DNA from 2 places in the Streptomyces sp. RK9 genome. Region 1 is predicted to be linked to the other one. Evidence: riboswitches for the same ligand, from Rfam matches in the RefSeq annotation. Region 1 holds a riboswitch; the other holds the start of a gene.

Evidence for each region. Region 1 has a riboswitch for glycine ahead of gcvP (aminomethyl-transferring glycine dehydrogenase). Riboswitches for the same ligand answer to the same signal wherever they lie in the genome.
Region 2: another riboswitch for glycine. It lies ahead of gcvT (glycine cleavage system aminomethyltransferase GcvT); the one in region 1 lies ahead of gcvP (aminomethyl-transferring glycine dehydrogenase).

Annotation. Positions count from the first base shown of each region.
Region 1 is NZ_CP173703.1:3,318,446-3,321,846, forward strand. It holds gene AB6L24_RS13585 (DNA polymerase IV) at 1-700, shown strand, start outside; gene AB6L24_RS13590 (PRC-barrel domain-containing protein) at 1,116-1,478, opposite strand; glycine riboswitch at 1,684-1,781, shown strand; gene gcvP (aminomethyl-transferring glycine dehydrogenase) at 1,970-3,401, shown strand, end outside.
Region 2 is NZ_CP173704.1:2,842,529-2,845,929, reverse strand. It holds gene AB6L24_RS32905 (enhanced serine sensitivity protein SseB) at 1-62, opposite strand, end outside; gene AB6L24_RS32900 (AAA family ATPase) at 163-885, opposite strand; glycine riboswitch at 1,029-1,148, shown strand; gene gcvT (glycine cleavage system aminomethyltransferase GcvT) at 1,307-2,431, shown strand; gene gcvH (glycine cleavage system protein GcvH) at 2,565-2,942, shown strand; gene glyA (serine hydroxymethyltransferase) at 2,968-3,401, shown strand, end outside.

The sequences.
Region 1 (3,401 bases):
GCGCGGCCCCACGGACGACCCCGGGGTGGTGCGGGAGGCGGCCGCGCGGCTCCTGGAGTCCGTGGACACGACGGGCGGGGTGCGGCTGTTGGGGGTCGGGGTGAGCGGGCTCGCGGACTACACGCAGGAGGATCTGTTCGCGCAGGCACAGGCACAGGCCGACGCGGAGGCTGAAGCGGAGGCGGGCGCGGGGGGCGGTGCGGCTGGGACGGGTGCTGAGGGCGTGGTGAGGGCTGAGGCGGACGTGCGGGCGGATGTGGGGGCCCGGAACGGGGTGGGGCTTGGGACGGGGGAGGCGGGTGGTGGTGAGGCGCTGGACGGGGACGGGCGGAGTGAGGTCGCGGGCGGGGGTGAGGCTGGTGGTGACGGGGCCGGTGGTGCGGAGTACCCCGCGCCGGCCGAGCGCAGGTGGTCGGCCGGGCACGACGTGCGGCATGCGGTGCACGGGGCGGGGTGGGTGCAGGGGAGTGGTCTGGGGCGGGTGACGGTGCGGTTCGAGACGCCGGGGTCGGCGCCGGGGCGGGTGCGGACGTTCCGGACGGACGATCCGGAGCTGGAGGCGTCGGATCCGTTGCCGTTGGTGGCTTCGGGGCATGCCGATGGTGGTCGGACGGCCTCGGAGGTCGGTGCCGCTGAGGATGCTGTGGGTGCCGGGGAGCCTGGGGTGGCCGGGACGCCGGAGGTGTCGGGGGCGCCGTGAGTGCCGAGGGCTCTGGGGCTCGGGGTATGCGCCACGGCAGGCCGCAGCAGGCCGCAGCAGGCCGCAGCAGGCCACGGCGAGCCGAGCGAGCCTGGGGTGGGCCCGGGGCACCGGGGAGACCCGTGTGCCCCCGGGGCGGGGCGTGTGTGACCCCCCAAGGTGAGGCGTGCCCCCAACGGTGAGCCGACGGGCGCGGTCTCGACGTGCCCCCGGGCAGGCCAGCGGTGCAGCCTCGACGTGCCCCAGGGGAGAGTCGACGGGCGCAGCCTCAATGTCCCCCAGGGCGGACCAGCGGCGCAGCGTCGACGTCCCCCACGGCGGCCCAGCGGCGCAGCGTCGATGTGCCCCACGGCGGACCAGCGGCACAGCCTCGACATCCCCCCGGCGGCCCACCGCCGCAGCCCCGCCCCGTCGGCTACGCGGACGTCTGGCCGAAGTCCGCGTCCGGCGGGGGCGGCGGCGGGGCCAGGTCCAGGCCGTAGTGGCGGTAGAGCTGGAGTTCCTGCTCCGGGGACAGATGGCGGCCGACGCCGAAGTCCGGGGCGTCCTTGATCAGGGCGCGTTCGAAGGGGACCCGGAGGGTGCCGTCGTCGACCAGCTCGCTGGGCTCCAGGGGGACGAAGGCGTCCCTGCTGAACAGCCCCGTCCGTATGGCCGCCCACTCCGGCGCACCGGTGGCATCGTCGAGATAGACCTCGTCGACTGTGCCGATCTTGGCCCCGTCGCGGTCGAACGCCTTGCGGCCGATCAGGTTGCGCGGATCGATGTCGGTCTGCACGGGCCCTCCAACTGGTCGCGCGTCGTTCCTGCTCGTTCGCGCTCGTACCCGGTTGTGCTTACTTGTTCCTGGTCGTACCTGTTAGTACCTGCTCGTACTTACTCGTCCGGAATGTGCTTGTCATCACTACGAAAGAGCACATCGAGGCGGGCGGCCACTCGAGGGATCGGTCGCGGTCCTCGCTGGTAGGCTGGCGAGTGGCTGTTGACCCCGTGCGGGAGAGCTCTTCGGTGGCAGCACCGGAGGCGCCGAAGGAGCAACTCCTCCCCGGAATCTCTCAGGCCCATGTACCGCACGGACGAGGTCACTCTGGAAAGCAGGGCGGGCGTCGGGCGGGCACGTCCGGAACCCTTCCTCACCGACGGTGAAAGCAGTGCTGTCCTCGGGCGGTGCTGTGAAGCTCTCAGGTTGAGATGACAGAGGGGGAGGCCGTCCGGGTACCCGCGCCGTGGTGCCCCTCGCAGGTCGTGTCAGACCAGGAGGCCTCCGCAATGACCGCCACTCCTCGTACTCCGCTTTCGCAGCTGGAGCAGGGAATCCCCTTCGAACAGCGGCACATCGGACCCGATGCAGAAGCCCGCGCCAAGATGCTCGCCCAGGTCGGGTACGGCTCCCTCGACGAGCTGACGGCCGCCGCGGTGCCGGATGTGATCAAGAACGCCGAGGCCCTCGAGCTGCCCGGTGCGCGGACCGAGGCCGAGGTCCTGGCCGAGCTGCGCTCCCTCGCCGACCGCAACCAGGTGCTCGACTCGATGATCGGGCTCGGCTACTACGGCACGTTCACGCCGCCGGTGATCCTGCGGAACGTGATGGAGAACCCGGCCTGGTACACGGCGTACACGCCCTACCAGCCGGAGATCTCGCAGGGCCGCCTGGAGGCGCTGCTCAACTTCCAGACCGTCGTCGCCGACCTGACCGGACTGCCCACCTCCGGTGCCTCCCTGCTCGACGAGGGCACCGCCGCCGCCGAGGCCATGGCGCTCTCCCGGCGCCTGGGCAAGGTCAAGAACGGCGTCTTCCTCGTCGACGCCGACGTGCTGCCGCAGACCATCGCCGTGATCCAGACCCGCGCCGAGCCGACCGGCGTCGAGGTCGTCGTCGCGGACCTCACGGACGGCATCCCGGCCGACGTCGCCGAGCGCGGCGTGGTCGGCGTGCTGATCCAGTACCCCGGCGCCTCCGGTGCCGTACGGGACATCAAGGCGCTCATCGACCAGGCCCACGACCTCGGCGCAATCGTTTCTGTGGCCGCCGACCTGCTGGCGCTCACGCTGCTCACCTCGCCCGGCGAGCTCGGCGCGGACATCGCCGTCGGCACCACCCAGCGCTTCGGCGTGCCGATGGGCTTCGGCGGCCCGCACGCCGGCTACATGGCGGTGCGCGAGAAGTTCGCCCGCAGCCTGCCCGGACGCCTCGTCGGCGTGTCCGTCGACGCCGACGGCAACAAGGCCTACCGCCTCGCGCTGCAGACCCGTGAGCAGCACATCCGCCGCGAGAAGGCGACCAGCAACATCTGTACCGCCCAGGTGCTGCTCGCCGTCATGGCCGGGATGTACGCCGTCTACCACGGCCCCGAGGGCCTCAAGGCGATCGCCCGGCGCACCCACCGCTACGCGACGATCCTCGCCGCGGGCCTCGAGGCCGGTGGCGTCGAGGTCGTGCACGAGGCGTACTTCGACACGCTGACCGTCCGCGTGCCGGGCAAGGCCGCCGACATCGTGACCGCGGCCCGCGAGGGCGGCGTGAACATCCACCTCGTGGACGCCGACCAGGTGTCGTTCGCGTGCGACGAGACCACGACGCGGGCGCAGCTCGCCGCGGTCTGGACGGCGTTCGGCGTCGAGGCCGACGTCGAGGCGCTCGACACGTCCGTCGCGGACGGCCTGCCCGCCGCCCTGCTGCGCTCCGACGACATCCTCGCGC
Region 2 (3,401 bases), on a different replicon from region 1:
CCCGGCCCCGGTGCCTGTCCCGGTGCCGGAATGCCGCCCGGGTGGTCCCCCGGATAGTTCATCTGTCCTCGACCCCTGCTCTGCGCTCTGCCCTGCTCCTGTGCTGCGGGCCCGACCCTAACCGGGACCCCCGCAGCACCGCCCCCTCAGCCCCCTCAGCCCTCAGCCCTCGAACCCGATCTCCCGCAGCGCCCCCGCCGCCTCCCGGTCAAGGAGCACCGCCGAGCCGCAGCCCCGCGGCAGCTCGCCCCGCTCGGCGGCGCGGACGAGGAGGCCGACCGTCCTGCGGTGGCGCGCGAAGGCGTACCGCGAGACCCCGCGCCCGCGCTCGCGCTGCCCGTCCAGGGCGACCTCGACGGGCACGTCGAGCAGGAGGAGGTGCAGCGTGGCCCCGCGCCGGGCGGCGGCGCGGCCGAGCCACCGGCGCACCCACGGCTGCGTACCGCAGTCGTGCACGACGACGCCCGCGCCGGAGCGCAGCGCCCGGTGCAGGCCCGCGTAGTGCGCGACCCGGACCAGGGGGCGGTAGAGGGCGTACGGCAGGAGCCGGGGCATGCGGGCCGCCCACCGGTCCCGGGTGTCCTGGGAGTCCACACGCGGGCCCGCCACCGCGCGCCGCATCAGCGTGGACTTGCCGCTGCCGGGAAGCCCGGACACGACCACGACGTCGCTCGCGGCGAACACCAGGCGGCGCGGGCCGCGCCGGGCCCGGTCCCTGAGGTCGCGCACGACGGGCCGCGGGAAGTACCCGAGGCTCTCGCGCACGGGGACACCGGGCTGCGGCGGCACCACGCCGCTCCCGGGCGGCGCCGCACCCGTGGTGGTCGCATAAGCACCGCTCCTGCGCACCGTGATCGGCCTCCCCATGCTGGTCACGTCACTCATCCCCAGTACTTCTCCGTTGAGTGTAAAGAGACGGTAATGCCGCACAAGGGCATTCCGCCGTAGCCGCCGTCGTGAAGAAGTTGCTGCTGTCGTGAAGCGGGGGCGCGTGCAATGATGTGCGCGCCAACTCCATACCGGCCGCTTGAATCCGCGCGGGAGAGTTCCCGGAGACGTGACCGCACCTCGATGCGGACGTCGTCCCGGGGCGCCGAAGGAGCAAGTTCCTCCCTTGAATCTCTCAGGCCCCGTACCGCGCGGGCGAGGCACATCTGAAAAGCGGGTCGATCCCCGGTCACAGGGGCGGCTCCACCCAAGGTGCAAGTCATGACCCGTCATACGCACGGGACGTGGTGAACCTCTCAGGTTCGATGACAGATGGGGAGGATCGACCTCGCCCGTCATGCCCCGGGAGCCAGTACTGATGAGCAATACCCCACGCCACACCGCCCTGGACGCCCTGCATCGCGACCTCGGTGCGACCATGACCGACTTCGCGGGCTGGGACATGCCGCTGCGGTACGCCAGCGAGCGCGACGAGCACAACGCCGTCCGCACCCGCGCCGGCCTCTTCGACCTCTCCCACATGGGCGAGATCACGGTCTTCGGCCCCGCGGCGGTGGACCTGCTCAACCACGCCCTGGTCGGCAACATCGGCTCCGTCGGCGTCGGCCGCGCCCGCTACACCATGATCTGTCAGGCCGACGGCGGCATCCTGGACGACCTGATCGTCTACCGGCTCCAGGACCAGGAGTACATGGTCGTCGCCAACGCCGGGAACGCCCAGGTCGTGCTGGACGCGCTGACCGCGCGCGCCGACGGGTTCGACGCCGTGGTCCGCGACGACCGCGACGCCTACGCCCTCATCGCCGTCCAGGGCCCGGAGTCCCCCGGCATCCTGAAGGCGGTCACGGACGCCGACCTCGACGGCCTGAAGTACTACGCGGGCCTGCCCGGCACCGTCGCGGGCGTCCCCGCCCTGATCGCCCGCACCGGCTACACCGGCGAGGACGGCTTCGAGCTGTTCGTGGCCCCCGAGCACGCCGAGCAGCTGTGGCGGGCGCTCACCGAGGCCGGTGCCCCGGTGGGCCTGGTCCCCTGCGGCCTGTCCTGCCGCGACACGCTGCGCCTGGAGGCGGGCATGCCGCTGTACGGGCACGAGCTGACGACGGCCCTGACGCCGTTCGACGCCGGTCTGGGGAGGGTCGTCAAGTTTGACAAGACGACCCACGCGGACGACTTCGTGGGCGTCGAGGCGCTCCGCGCGGCCGCCGAGCGCGCCGAGTCCGCTCCCCCGCGCAAGCTGGTCGGCCTGATCGCCGAGGGCCGCCGGGTCCCGCGCGCGGGCATGTCCGTGGTCGTCGGCGGCGAGGTCGTCGGCGAGGTCACCTCCGGCGCGCCGTCCCCGACCCTCGGCAAGCCCATCGCGATGGCGTACGTCGACGCGGCGCACGCCGCCCCCGGCACGGCGGGCGTGGGCGTGGACATCCGCGGCACGCACGAGCCGTACGAAGTCGTCGCGCTGCCGTTCTACAAGCGCCAGAAGTAGCCCGGCGGCGACGGCCCACGCCCGGTCCGCGGACGCCTCCGCGTCCCGTCGGCCCCGGTGGCGGCACGCGCCCGTCTCAGTCCGTAAGACCCACGTTCCTCAGCACTCGCCCGCGTACAGGAGAATTCAGGCCATGAGCAACCCCCAGCAGCTGCGTTACAGCAAGGAGCACGAGTGGCTGTCGGCCACCGAGGACGGTGTGGCGACGATCGGCATCACCGAGTTCGCGGCCAACGCGCTCGGTGACGTCGTCTACGCCGACCTCCCGGCCGCAGGCACCACGGTCACCGCGGGCGAGACCTGCGGCGAGCTGGAGTCGACCAAGTCGGTCAGCGACCTCTACTCGCCGGTCACCGGCGAGGTCGTCGAGGCCAACCAGGACGTCGTGGACGACCCGTCCCTGGTGAACTCGGCCCCCTTCGAGGGTGGCTGGCTGTTCAAGGTGCGCGTCGCGGAGGAGCCGGGCGACCTGCTCTCCGCGGACGAGTACACCGCGTTCTCCGGCAGCTGACCACGGCGTAAGGACTGATCTTCCGATGTCGCTTATGAACACCCCTCTCCACGAGCTCGACCCGGACGTCGCCGCCGCCGTCGACGCCGAGCTCGTCCGCCAGCAGTCCACCCTGGAAATGATCGCCTCGGAGAACTTCGCTCCGGTCGCCGTCATGGAGGCCCAGGGCACCGTCCTCACCAACAAGTACGCCGAGGGCTACCCCGGCCGCCGCTACTACGGCGGCTGCGAGCACGTGGACGTGACCGAGCAGATCGCCATCGACCGGGTCAAGGACCTGTTCGGCGCCGAGTACGCCAACGTCCAGCCGCACTCCGGCGCCTCCGCCAACCAGGCCGCCCTCTTCGCGATCGCCCAGCCCGGCGACACGATCCTCGGCCTCGACCTGGCGCACGGCGGGCACCTCACCCACGGCATGCGCCTGAACTTCTCCGGCAAGCAGTTCAACGTGGTCGCCTA